Regions from separate parts of the Mesorhizobium waitakense genome, predicted to be linked through region 1. Evidence: predicted binding sites of a transcription regulator. Region 1 holds the regulator's gene; each other region holds the start of a gene.
What was found. Region 1 encodes PhoB, which activates phosphate uptake and scavenging genes when phosphate is short. Its sites were predicted from a motif close to TGTCATNNANCTGTCAT; they were not measured.
Positions count from the first base shown of each region.

Region 2: AC07FD_RS28990 (alkaline phosphatase D family protein) is a predicted target of PhoB. The motif match lies at 1,674-1,690, and genes of this name have one in related genera.
Region 3: AC07FD_RS06835 (LTA synthase family protein) is a predicted target of PhoB. The motif match lies at 2,284-2,300, and genes of this name have one in related genera.

Region 1 covers NZ_JBWKME010000089.1:60,311-64,855, reverse strand. Annotated here, with positions in the region: gene pstA (phosphate ABC transporter permease PstA) at 1-825, shown strand, start outside; gene pstB (phosphate ABC transporter ATP-binding protein PstB) at 822-1,628, shown strand; gene phoU (phosphate signaling complex protein PhoU) at 1,654-2,361, shown strand; gene phoB (phosphate regulon transcriptional regulator PhoB) at 2,381-3,070, shown strand; gene AC07FD_RS18790 (ROK family protein) at 3,225-4,472, opposite strand.
Region 2 covers NZ_JBWKME010000147.1:69,858-74,402, reverse strand. Annotated here, with positions in the region: gene AC07FD_RS28990 (alkaline phosphatase D family protein) at 28-1,602, opposite strand; gene AC07FD_RS28985 (MFS transporter) at 1,755-3,038, opposite strand; gene AC07FD_RS28980 (TetR/AcrR family transcriptional regulator) at 3,112-3,729, shown strand; gene AC07FD_RS28975 (hypothetical protein) at 3,775-4,368, shown strand; gene ppa (inorganic diphosphatase) at 4,378-4,545, opposite strand, start outside.
Region 3 covers NZ_JBWKME010000019.1:125,722-130,266, reverse strand. Annotated here, with positions in the region: gene AC07FD_RS06850 (acyl carrier protein) at 1-104, opposite strand, end outside; gene fabG (3-oxoacyl-[acyl-carrier-protein] reductase) at 316-1,053, opposite strand; gene fabD (ACP S-malonyltransferase) at 1,114-2,061, opposite strand; gene AC07FD_RS06835 (LTA synthase family protein) at 2,315-4,267, shown strand; gene AC07FD_RS06830 (pilus assembly protein) at 4,313-4,545, opposite strand, start outside.

The DNA.
Region 1 (4,545 bases):
AGCCGCAAGAGGAAGAATTCCGTGATGATGACGCTGTGCGTCGCCGCCGCGGGCATCGGACTTGCCTGGCTGGCGCTCATCCTCGGCGCGCTGCTGTACAAGGGCCTGTCCGGCGTCAATCTTGCGGTGTTCACGCAAATGACGCCGCCGCCCGGCGATGCCGGCGGCCTGCTCAACGCCATCTACGGCAGCATCGTGATGACCATCATCGGCGTCGTTGTCGGAACGCCGATCGGGGTTTTGGCCGGCACCTATATGGCCGAATACGGACGCTTTTCGAAGCTCACCACCGTGGTGCGCTTCATCAACGACATCCTTTTGTCGGCGCCGTCGATCATCATCGGCCTGTTCGTCTACGAACTGATGGTCCGGCCGATGGGGCATTTCTCGGCGATCGCCGGCGCCGTCGCGCTTGCCATCCTGGTCATCCCGGTCGTCGTTCGCACCACCGAGGACATGCTCAACCTGGTGCCGAACGCGTTGCGTGAAGCCGGCACCGCGATCGGCGCGCCGCGCTGGGTGGTCATCAAGTCGGTCGCTTACCGCGCCGCCCTTTCCGGCATCGTCACCGGCATATTGCTGTCGATCGCCCGTATCTCCGGCGAGACGGCGCCACTGCTCTTTACGGCGCTCAACAACCAGTTCTGGTCGAGCAATCTCAACGCGCCGATGGCCAGCTTGCCTGTGACCATCTTCCAGTTCGCTCTCAGCCCTTACGAGGAATGGCAGCAACTGGCCTGGACCGGTGCACTCATCATCACATTGACGGTTCTCGCGCTCAGCATCTTTGCTCGCAGCCTGACCGGACGCAGAGAGGACAAATGAGCCAGATGTTGTCTCCAGACATGACGATCGCCGCCGAGGCAATTGCCGGCAAGGCCAAGATCGAGGTCAAGAACCTCAACTTCTACTACGGCCAGAGCAAGGCGCTGAAGGACATCACGCTGTCGCTGCCCGAGCGCAGCGTCACGGCCTTCATCGGACCTTCGGGCTGCGGGAAGTCGACGCTGCTGCGCGTCTTCAACCGCATCTACGAACTCTATCCCAAGCAGACCGCCGAGGGTCAGGTGCTGCTCGACGGCCAGAACGTTCTCGACCGCTCGCAGGACCTCAATCTGCTGCGGACCAAGATCGGCATGGTGTTCCAGAAGCCGACGCCGTTCCCGATGTCGATCTATGAAAACATCGCCTTCGGCGTCAGGCTCTACGAGAAGATCAGCAAGTCCGAGATGGACGGCCGTGTCGAGCAGGCGCTGAAGCGCGCCGCACTGTGGACCGAAGTCAAGGACAAGCTCAACGCCAGCGGCCTCAGCCTCTCCGGCGGCCAGCAGCAGCGACTCTGCATCGCCCGCACCGTGGCGGTGAAGCCGGAAGTCATCCTGCTCGACGAGCCGGCCTCTGCGCTTGACCCGCTGTCGACCGCCAAGATCGAAGAGCTGATCGACGAGTTGCAAGCCGACTACACGATCGTCATCGTCACCCACAACATGCAGCAGGCGGCGCGCGTGTCGAAGCAGACCGCCTTCATGTATCTGGGCGAACTGGTCGAGTTCGACCGCACCGAGAAGATCTTCACGTCGCCCCGCGAGAAGCGCACGCAGGACTACATCACCGGCCGCTTCGGCTGAGCTCAGGCATACGAGGACTAAGATCATGGGCGAACACACAGTCGCTTCTTTCGACGAGGATCTCGGACAGATCAGCAGGCTGATCCGCGACATGGGCGACCTCGCCGGCTCGATGGTCGGCGGCGCCACCAAGGCGCTGCTGAATTCCGACAACGCCCTGGCGCAGCGCGTCGTCTCCGACGATGCGATCATGGACGCGCGCCAGCGCGAGCTCGACGACCGCGCCATCACACTGATCGCCAAGCGTCAGCCGATGGCCGACGATTTGCGCCATGTCGTCGGTTCGATCCGCATGGCCGGCGACCTCGAGCGTATTGGCGACCTTGCCAAGAACATCGCCAAGCGCGTCGGCACCGTCGGCCTCAGTGTCACCCCGCGCGACCTGTCGCACTCCATCGACGCAATGGCGCAGCTGGTGCTGATCCAGGTGCAGGGCGTCATCGAGGAATATACAGCGCGCGACGCCGCGGCGCTGGCGAAGCTGCGCGCCGACGACGAGCGCATCGACGTCAAATACACCTCGGTGTTCCGCGAACTCCTGACCTACATGATGGAAGACCCGCGCAACATCACCGCCTGCACGCATCTCTTGTTCTGCGCCAAAAACCTCGAACGCATCGGCGATCACGTCACCAACATCGCGGAAAATGCGTATTATGTTTTGACCGGTACGCAGCTGCCCGCCAATCGTCCGAAGCAGGACGAGACGGCAATGTCCGCGCCGGCGGCATGACGGCAGGGGTGACCAGTCGATGATCGCGCCACGCATCATGGTGGTGGAGGACGAGGAGCCGCTTGGCGTGCTCCTGCGCTACAATCTCGAGTCCGAGGGATACCAGGTCGAGGTGGTGACGCGCGGCGACGAAGCCGAAATCCGCCTCCAGGAAAACGTGCCTGACCTGCTGGTGCTCGACTGGATGGTGCCAGCAGTGTCCGGCATCGAACTCTGTCGCCGGCTAAGAATGCGGCCCGAGACCGAGCGGCTGCCGATCATCATGCTGACCGCGCGTGGCGAGGAAAGCGATCGTGTGCGCGGCCTCTCGACCGGCGCCGACGACTATCTGGTCAAGCCGTTCTCGACGCCCGAGTTCATAGCCAGGGTCAAGGCGCTGCTGCGCCGCGCCAAGCCGGAAGTGCTGTCCAGTGTGCTCAAGGTCGGCGACATCGTGCTCGATCGTGAATCGCACCGGGTCTATCGCAAGAAGAGCGAGATCCGGCTCGGACCGACCGAATTCCGCTTGCTCGAATTCATGATGCGCCATCCCGGCCGTGTGTTCTCGCGCAGCCAGTTGCTCGACAATGTCTGGGGCGAGACGATCTACATCGACGAACGCACAGTCGACGTGCATGTCGGCCGGCTGCGCAAGGCGGTCAACAATGGCCGCATGCCCGATGTCATCCGCACCATCCGTGGGGCGGGCTACGCAATCCGGGAAGATTAGGGATATGCTGATATTCAGGTGATGCCAGCCCGCGAACGGCAGTTTCCTGCGCTTCCGGTACTCACGGACCCAAATGTCCGCTCCGTTCCGGTTCTCGGAACCCGCCATTCTCGACTCGGCCTGACCTGGATCTCAACACATCCCGGCGCGCTATTCACGCGACGTTCTTGCCGCCAAGGCCGGATCTCGCCTGCGTGCCGGGCGCGAAAATCTCCTGGTCGACGAAGGTCAGCGCCCGCGTGGCGCAGCCTTCGCGGATCAGTGGCAGTTCGTTCGGTTCGGTGTCGAAGGAAATTGATTGCGAATGCTGGCCGCCGGCGGTCTGCGCAATCGCCTCGCGCAATGCCGGCTCGATCAGGTCGAAGGCCGCGGCGCTGGCACCGACCATGGCGACTGGTGCCGGATCGATCAGCGCGAACAGGCTGCCGAGACCGTAGCCGAGTGCCTCGCCGGCCTTGCGGTAAGCCTCGCGCTCGGGTCCATCCGTTTCGCGGGCCGCGGTCGCCAGGGCGCGCATGTCAGCGTCACTCACATCGGCGACCGGTTCAGCGTCCTCACTCATCTGCCTTGCGTTGCGCCAGATGGCGTAGTTGCCGGCATAGGCCTCGACGCAGCCGCGCCGCCCGCAGCGGCACAGCGCGCCGTTGGGCCGATGGATCATATGGCCGAACTCGCCGCCCGAGGAATGGGTGCCGGTGAACAGCTCGCCCTTCAGCACCAGACCCATGCCGATGCCGTGCGACAACAGGATGGCGATGAAGTCGTCGCGGTAGCGATCAGGGTCGCGCCAGCGCAACGCTATCGCCATCATATTGCAGTCGTTCTCCATGGTGGCGGGGATGCCGAACTCGTCCTCGAGTATGTCGGCGAAGGCGATGTCGGTGTGCGGCGTGATCGGTGACCACAGCATGGCGCGGGCACGTGTGTCGGTGATGCCCTGGATCGCCAACGCGATGCGGGCGACACTGCGGACGTCGAGATCGGGGTCTTCGAGACGGCGGCGTACGATGGCAACGCATTCACCGACCAGCGCGTCGCGCGGCATTGTCAGCGTGTCCAGCCGGCGCTGTTCCTCGGCAATCACCTGGCCGGCATAGTCGATGACGGCGACCGAGAGGAAGTTCAGCGACAGCACCACGGTCATCACCGCCGCCGCTTCCGGATTGAGGCCGAGGCCGACCTGCGGCCGGCCGCGTTTGAGCGATCCGGCCTCGCTCGGCTTGCTCTCAGTCAGGATGCCTTCGCCGATAAGGTCGGAGGAGATCGCCGATATGGTCGAATGGCTGAGGCCCGTGGTCGCGGCGATCTCGGTGCGGGACGGCTGTCCGGCGCGGCGCACGGCCGCAATCACCATCGCCCGGTTGCGGCGGCGCAGATCGTCGTGGCGGATTCCGACCGACATGCTTTTTCACATCCTCCCGGTCGCTGCAGCCTTTCGCGCCTCCCGAAGGCCATCAGCGAAGCCTGAAAGCGCG
Region 2 (4,545 bases), on a different contig from region 1:
TCATCCCAACAGATGACGAAGGTCGGCTTACGCCGACCGCACCGGGTCGAGCGTGACCTTGTAGAGTTCGTTGTCGTCGCGATCCATCAGCCGCACCGTCATCTGCTCGCTGGCGCCATTGATATCGACCAGCCCGAAGAATTGCAGGCCGGCTGACGGCGGCAGGTTCTGGCCTTGCTCGGCGGTTGGCGCCTTGATGAATTTCAGCTCCGGACCAAAAGTCATGTCGAAAGCGTTCGGGCCGAACGTGCCGGCATGGATCGGGCCCGAGACGAATTCCCAGAACGGATTGAAATCCTGGAACTGCGCCTTGTCGGGATTGTAGTAGTGCGCGGCGGTGTAATGCACGTCGGCGGTCAGCCAGACGGTGTTGCTGATGCCGGCGTTCTTGATGAAGCGCAACAGGTCGGCGATCTCCAACTCGCGTCCCTTGGCCGGACCGTTGTCGCCGTTGCTGACCGCTTCGGCACCCGCCTTCTTGGCGGCATCGTCCCAGACGACGAGGCCGAGCGGCATGTCGGCGGCGATGATTTTCCAGGTTGCCTTCGAATTTGCCAGTTCGCGCTTCAGCCATTTCGTCTGCTGTTCGCCGAGCATGCGCGATTGCGGCGTCATCTCATCCTGCATGTCCGGGCCGTTGGGGCCGCGATAGGAACGCATGTCGAGGAAGAACACGTCGAGCAGCGGCCCATAGGCAATCTTGCGATAGACGCGGCCCGGCTCGGACGGTTCGTAGCGGATCGTCGTCATTTCATGGAACGCACGCGCCGCGCGTGCCGCCAGCACATGGATGGATTTCTCGGTGTACCGGTTGTCGCCGCTGAGATCCTTCGAATCCGACCAGTTGTTCAGCACTTCGTGGTCGTCCCACTGGTAGAACGTCGGGCAAATAGCGCTGAGGCCGAGCACGTTCTTGTCCATCATGTTGTATTTCCACTGGTCCCGGTATTCGTCCAGCGTCTCGGCAACCTTGCGCTTGCCATCGATCAGCACGACGTTCGTCCACTTGCCGCCGCCGGGCAGGTCGACCTCGTCCTTCATGGCGCCGTCGGCATAGATGGTGTCGCCCGAATGCAGGAAGAAGTCGGGCGCGTGCTTGCCGATCGTGGCGTAGGTCTTCATGCCGGTCTCGTCGATGCCCCAACCCTGGCCGGCGGTGTCGCCCGACCAGGCGAACTTGATGTCGCGCCTCGAAGCCGGCGCGGTGCGGAAGCGGCCGGTGATCGGCTCGGAAACCGCATTGATGTCGGCGAGATCGGCTGCCGTCATGCGATAGAAGATATCCTGGTCGGAAGCGAGGTCGGTGAGCAGACGCTTGACCGTATAGTCGCTGGCCGGCGAGGTATCGAGCGGCGCCAGGCGGACGGCATCAGTGAAACTTTCGGTCGACGACACTTCGAACATGACGCGCGACGGCCGATCCGTGCGCGTCCACACCATGCCGCTGGTGGCGTCGACATCGCCTGACTGCACGCCATGGGTGAAGGCCGGGCGCTGGCTGGCGCGCGAATAATATGGCAGCGCCAGGCCGGAGACGCCAACCAGGCCAGCGGCGCTGGCCGAGGTGACGAAAGCACGGCGGGTCATCGAGAGCTTGTTCATGGCTGTCTCCTGGATGGCTTGAACGGTGCCACCAAGGTCCAACCTCAATGTTTCAGGCGCATCTCGAAACCATGAAGGTTTGATAACAGCCAACAGGCGGGGCACGTTCTCCCTTCTCCTCAGAGGGAAGGGAGAGCCGCACCCAGTCACCCTTACGCCGCTTGCGGTTCCGGATCGAAGGCCGGTCGGCTGGTGTTGATCAACAGCGAGATACAGGCGGCGGCGATTGCCGTCATGCCGGCGATCATGAAGGCCAGCTCGTAATTGCCCTGAAGCTCGCGCATCGTGCCGCCGAAGGCTGCGGCAGCAGCTGCGCCGATCTGATGTCCAGCGACGATCCAGCCGAACACGATCGGACCGCTGCGATCGCCGAACGCCTCGTTGGCGAGCCTCAGCGTCGGCGGCACGGTGGCGATCCAGTCGAGGCCGTAAAGCACCGCGAAGATGATCAGGCTGGTTGCCGAGAAGCCGGAATAGGGCAGGTAGATCAGCGACAGGCCACGGATCCCATAATAGACGCCGAGCAGCTTGCGCGGGTCGAAACGGTCGGTGAGCCAGCCCGACAGCGTCGTGCCGATCAGGTCGAAAATGCCCATCATCGACAGCAGGCCGGCGGCCTGCACCTCGCCGATGCCCATGTCGCCGCAGAAGGCGATCAGATGCGTGCCGACCAGCCCGTTGGTGGTGAAACCGCAGACGAAGAAGGTGGCGAACAGATACCAGAACACGCGCGTGCCGGCGGCGCGGCGCAGCGTCGAGAACGTGTGGGCGAGGAAATTGCCCTGAGATGCCGGTGACACCGGCGGCACATCGTCGGCCGCGGCACCATAGCGCACCATGCCGATCGAAGCCGGCCGCTCCGGCACCAGCAGCCAGACCAGCGGCACCAGAGCAGCGGTGGCGATCGAAACGGCGATGACAACCGGCTGCCAGCCGCCCGACTGTGCCAGCGAGGCGATCAGCGGCAGGAACACCAGCATGCCTGAGGCACTGGAGGCCGACATCAGCCCCATGACAAGGCCGCGATTGGTCTTGAACCAGCGGTTGACGATGGTGGCGCCGAGCACGCTGGCGACAGCGCCGGAACCAATGCCCGAGAACACGCCCCAGGTGATGAACAGATGCCAGGGCTTGGTCATCAAGAGGCTGAGTGCGGTCGAGCCTGACATCACCACCAGCGAGGCAAGCAGCGTGCGGCGCAGCCCGATCCGCTCCATCAGGGCGGCGGCGAACGGCCCGGTCAGGCCGTAGAGCAGGATGCCGACACCGGCGGCCAGCGAAACGACGTCGCGGCGCCAGCCGAAACTGTTCTCCAACGGCAGCATCATGACGGCGGGCGCCGAGCGCAGGCCGGCCGCGACCAGCAGGCAGAGGAAGATGACGCCAACCACGACGAAAGCGTAGCGCTGGCCAAACGGACGGGATTGAGCTATCATGTTACTGACCGGTACGTTGCTGGTGGAAGGATGTATACGTACCGATCGGTAACATTGTCAATCGAGTTCCATGATGCCAACGGACAAAAATATTGAACTGACCATCAGCGACGGTCATGCGTCGGCGCCACCGAAGGCCGCCAGGAAGATCCTCGACGTGGCCTATGAGCTGTTCTACCGGCGCGGCATCAGGGCGATCGGCGTCGACGAGATCGTCAAGCGCGCCGGCGTTACCAAGCCCAGCCTCTATCGCAGCTTTCCCTCCAAGGATGAGCTGGCGGCCTCCTATCTCAGGCAGTACGACCAGGAATATTGGGAGCGTTTCGATGAGGCGGTCGCCGCCCATCCCGGCGACCCGCGTGCGCAGATCAAGGCATTCCTGACCCGCATCGGCAAGCGCACGCAGGTGGCGGACTATCGCGGCTGCGGCATGACCAATGCGGCGGTCGAGTACCCCGAACACAGCCATCCGGCCCGCGTGGTCAGCGAGGCCAACAAACAGGAATTGCGCCGTCGCCTGCGCGCCATGGCGGTTGCAATGGGTGCGCAGGATCCCGATACGCTGGGCGACGGCCTGCTGCTGCTGATCGAAGGCGCCTATATCAGCGGCCAGTTGTTCGGGCTCGGCGGCCCGGCGCAATCGGTCGCCCGCAATGCCGATCTGCTGATTGAAGCGAGCTTGAAGAAATAGCGTTTGACGCTACGCTGCGATGGCTTGCAACGGAGTTTGTCGGCCATGCGCGCTCTTCTGATCCCGTTCGTCTTCGCCGGTTTCTGCCAGGCTGCGCAGGCGAGCGACATATCTAGCGCCTATTCCGATCTCGATTGGAAGAAGGATTGCGTGACCTACGCGCAGGCCGAGGAAGGCGACGGCGACTGGGCCGATCTCGCCTGTTCGGGCTATCGCGGCTACCCCGTGCTGATCGCCTATGACGACGCGCGCGAATCGCTGTTTTATGGCTTTCCGCCCGGCAGCGACATGACATCGGTTTGGGAGAGTTTCTCCGGCTTCAATTCGTCCGGCGCCAGGATCGAGTGGCGCATCGAGACCACGGGCGACAAGGCTGTGCCCTTTGCCGTGATCCACCGCCGCTCGATCAGCAACCCGGACGAAGAAAACAAGCCGACCGAGGTGCTGCTCGTCGCCAAGGTCGGCCAGATGGGCGCCCGCGATGGCTGCACGGTCGGCCTGGTGCTGGCCACCGGCAATCCCGCCGCCAACGATCAGGCGCGCAAACTGGCCGACGACAAAGCGCGGACGTTCGCCTGCGGCAAGGACCGGCACACCGTCATCGGCAACGTGCCGGCTTTCGGCCGCGTCGATAACTGACCTGTCGGGCTACTTGCTGGCCTTGGCCCGCGCGATCGCCTCGAGGATCATCTTCTTGGCATATTTGGAATCGTGCCAGCCTTCGATCTTGACCCATTTGCCGGGCTCGAGATCCTTGTAGTGCTCGAAGAAGTGCTGCACCTGCTGGCGCGTGATGTCGGGCAGCTGCGTGTACTC
Region 3 (4,545 bases), on a different contig from region 1:
GCGCCCAGATCATCGATGAAGCTCGCCTGCTCCGTCACTTTGTCGGCATCGACACCAAGGTGCTCGATGACGATCTTCTTGACGCGCTCTGCGGTGTCACTCATTTGGGCATCCTCGTCTTTTGTTTGTCTGTCTTCGTTAGCGGGCAGAATGCCGCTAATCAAGCTGAAAGATGGTCCTGCCGGAAACGCAACGGCCACGGACCGGTTTTTGCCCGAACCGCCGGGTTGCGGGCCGCATTACACGAAAAATAGCTGAGGTCCAAGCCGAAATGGTCTCTTTTCACAAGCCGGCAACAACTCCGCCGGACCTCGTTCAGATCATCGCCATGCCGCCATTCACATGGATGGTCTGGCCAGTGACGTAGCCGGCTTCGTTGGAGGCGAGATAGGCAACGGCGGATGCGACTTCAGCGCCGGTGCCCATGCGGCGCGTCGGGATCGCCGCCATGATCGCCTCCTTCTGCTTGTCGTTGAGCTTGTCGGTCATCGCCGATTCGATGAAGCCCGGGGCGACGCAGTTGACGGTGATGTTGCGGGTGGCGATCTCCTGCGCCAGCGATTTGGAAAAGCCGATCATGCCGGCCTTGGAGGCGCAGTAGTTGGTCTGGCCAGGATTGCCGGTGACGCCGACAACCGAGGTGATGTTGATGATACGGCCGTGACGGCGGCGCATCATTGGATGGGTGAGTTCGCGGGTCAGCCTGAAGACAGCGGTCAGGTTGACCTCGAGCACGCTGTCCCAGTCGGCGTCCGACATGCGCACGAACAGCCCGTCCTTGGTGATGCCGGCATTGTTGACCAGGATGTCGACACCTTCGAGGTCGGCCTCCGCCTTCTGGCCGAGCGCCTTGACCTCGTCGCGGTTCGACAGGTTGGCCGGGAACAGCTTGACCCGGTCGCCTAGCTCGGCAGCCAGCGTCTCCAGTTTCTCGACGCGGGTGCCATGCAAGCCGACGATGGCGCCTTGCGCATGCAGCACCCTGGCGATCGCCTCGCCAATGCCTCCCGATGCGCCGGTGACGAGTGCTTTGCGGCCAGTCAATTCGAACATTTTTGTCTCCTGATTGAGAAGAGAACACCCTTTGCACGGGCAGGGTCAAATGGCACTAGATTAAGCAAGCGCCGCCAGCACCGCCTCGACATCAGCCGCGGAACCGACCGACGCAGTGGCGATGTCGCGGTTGATGCGCCGCGCAAGGCCTGAAAGCACCTTTCCGGCGCCGATCTCGTAAAGCGTGGCGATGCCGTTTGCGCCGAACCATTCCACCGTCTCGCGCCAGCGCACCCGGGCAATCACCTGCTCGACCAGACGCCGCGCGATCTCGTCCGGATCATTGGTCGGGGTGACGGTGACGTTGGAGACGATTGGAACCACCGGGACGGCCTTCGCCACGCTGGCCAGAGCCTCGCGCATGATGTCGGCCGCCGGCGTCATCAGCGCAGAATGGAAAGGCGCCGAAACCTGCAGCATCAGCGCCCGCTTGGCGCCCTTTTCCGTGCAAAGTTTCGCCGCCAGCTCCACTGCGCCCTTTGTGCCTGAAATGACCAGCTGGCCGCCACCATTGTCGTTCGCCACCTGGCAGACAGAGCCAGCCCCTTGGGCAGCCTCGGCGCAGGCGGCTTCTACATCCGCCTGTTCCAGTCCGATGATAGCCGCCATGGCGCCCTCGCCGGCCGGCACCGCCGCCTGCATGGCATTGCCCCGGATGCGCAGCAGCCTGGCGGCATCGGCAACCGAAACGAAGCCGGCGGCCGCGAGCGCCGAATATTCGCCCAGCGAATGGCCGGCCACATAGGCGACCTTGTCCTTCAGCGAGAAGCCGCGCGATTCCAGCGCCCTGATCGCCGCCAGCGACACCGCCATCAGCGCCGGCTGCGCATTGGCGGTCAGCGTCAACGTCTCCTCCGGCCCTTCCCAGATCAGCTTCGACAGGTTTTCGCCAAGCGCGTCGTCAACCTCCTGGAAGACCCTCCGCGCCTCGGGAAAGGCATCGGCGAGATCCTTGCCCATGCCGACAGCCTGGCTGCCTTGTCCAGGAAAGGTGAATGCAACGGCCATGCGAGGGCTCCCAAGGGCTGGTTTTGCTTGCCTGATAGTCGGGTTTTTCTTGCCTGTGACGCAAGGCAGGCCGCCAAGTCAAGCCCAGTTCGACCCTGCCCGTTGGCATCATCGCCGGCCGAGTGCCTGTTCCGAAAGGCTTTTTGGCGATCACTCCTGATGAAAACCGCTCACGAATCGTTTGCTGGCTCTTCTTATTTCCGCCACAGGCGCTAGCTTTGCGTGACAATTATATGACAATCGAGTGACGTGTTTGTCACTGGGTGGGGAAGTTAAAGTGGCAAAGAGTTCCAAACGCGTCGGCAAAGCCGCGCCACAGTTCCTGGAAGACGATCCGTCCACCGGCTATCTGCCGGGCCGGAGATGGCCGGTCGTCCGCTATGGGCTGATCAGCCTGGCGATCGCGGCCGTGTTGGTGTTTGCCATCGAATTGATCGTGCGCGGCGACTTTGCCGGTACGGTTTCCTTCTTCCTGCAGCCGCTCAAGCCGGGCTGGACCACCATCGTCGTGTTTGCGCTGATCCTGATCGGCCTCGATGCCGTGCTTGGTCGCAGCCACCAGAGCCTGATGATCGTCGCGCCGCTGACGCTGTCCCTTGCCTTCGTCGGCCACCAGAAGTCGCATTATCTCGGCGATCCGCTCTATCCCACCGATTTCCTCTATGCCCGCCAGATCTTCGCGCTGCTGCCGCTGCTGGTGCGCGACCGGCCGATGACCGCGCTCGCCATGGTCGTCGGCATCATCGGCGGCCTGTCGCTGCTCGTTTATGGCTGGCGGCAATGGCGCCGCAAGGTTCCGGCGCTCAGCCGCAAGGGCCGCCTTGCCCGGCTGACGCTGGCGGTGCCGCTGCTCGCCTTCTTCGTTTCGATCATGGACTACGCCACCTTCTCCTGGACCAGGGACCGGCTTCAGATCATCCCGATCATGTGGGACCAGAAGGAAAACTATGCTTCCAACGGCTTTGCCCTGGCCTTTGCCCTCAACGTGCCGATGGCCCATGTCTCGGCACCGCCAGGCTATTCAGACAAGGCAATCGCGGCGATCGACAGGACCGATGTGACCGCCTCGATGCCGGCGGAGAAGCCCGACATCATCATCGTCATGAGCGAATCCTTCTGGGATCCGACCAAGCTGCCCGGCGTCACCATCACGCCCGACCCGATCCCCAACGTGCGCGCGTTGCGTTCGGGCTCGATGTTCTCGCCCGAATTCGGCGGCATGACCGCCAACATCGAGTTCGAGGCGCTGACCGGCTTTTCCAACGCCTTCCTGCCGGCCGGCAGCATCCCCTATCAGCAATATGTGCGCACGCCGACGCCTTCGCTCGCAACCTTCCTGAAGAGCCAGGGCTACCGGGCGCGCGCCATCCATCCCGGCACCAACTGGTTCTGGAACCGTGGCGCGGTCTACGCGGACTTCGGCTTCAACGATTTCAAATCCGAAGAGACGCTGCCGCCCCTGCAAAAGCGCGGGCCGCTGGCGTCCGACGCGGCGATGACCGACGAGATCATCAGCGAGGCCGACGCCAGCGATGAGCCGGTGTTCTTCTTTGCGGTCAGCCTGCAGAACCACGGCCCCTACGAACCGAACCGCTATTACAATCCGACACACACGGTGCAGGCACCGATCAGCCAATGGGCACGCGAATCGCTGCTCAGCTACGCCGAGGGCTCGGCCGATGCCGATCGTGGCCTTGAACGCCTTGTCGAATGGGCGAAGAAACGCTCCCGTCCCACCGTGATCGCCTTCTTCGGCGACCATCTGCCGCCGCTGGGGCCGGTCTATGTCGAAACCGGCTTCCTGAAAGACAATGTCGCGCCGCGCAAGGAACCGACGCCGCAAGCCGCACTTGAACATCACCAGACGCCGCTGATCATCTGGTCGAACCACTCCGGTCCGGTCGAGAACCTGGGCGCGGTGAGCCCGGCGTTCCTGCCCTATCATATCCTCACCACCGCCGGCATCACCCACCCCTACTACACCGGCTTCCTGGGTGAGATGCGCGAACGCTACCGCGTCGTCGACCGCAATTTGTTGCTGACGCCGACGGGCGAAGCTACGCCAGATTGGTCACGGCAGAAGGAGATCGACCCGACAATCCGCGATTTCCGGCTGCTGCAGTACGACATGATGTTCGGCAAACGCCTCGCAGCGCCGGACTTCTTCCCCGAGACGGTCGACAAAATCGTCGCCCATACGAGTTGAGCCAAACGATCCCGTGAGGCTCGGGCCTGGCGACCCTTCACGCGTTCAATCCGTCCATTGCAGCTTCGAGAACCTGTTGGCGATCTGCTGGAATACGTCCGGCAGTTTGGTCGGATCGTTGACGGCATAGTAGCCGCTCGGATCCGATGCGCACGCGCTGTAAAGCGAGCGGTTGGCGGCGGTGTCGGATTGCAGCACCATGGTGTAGATTTGCACGCCCTCGTTCTTCAACTGCGTGCAAACGCTTTTCGTCCAGCCGTCGACATTGCGCGCTGCGG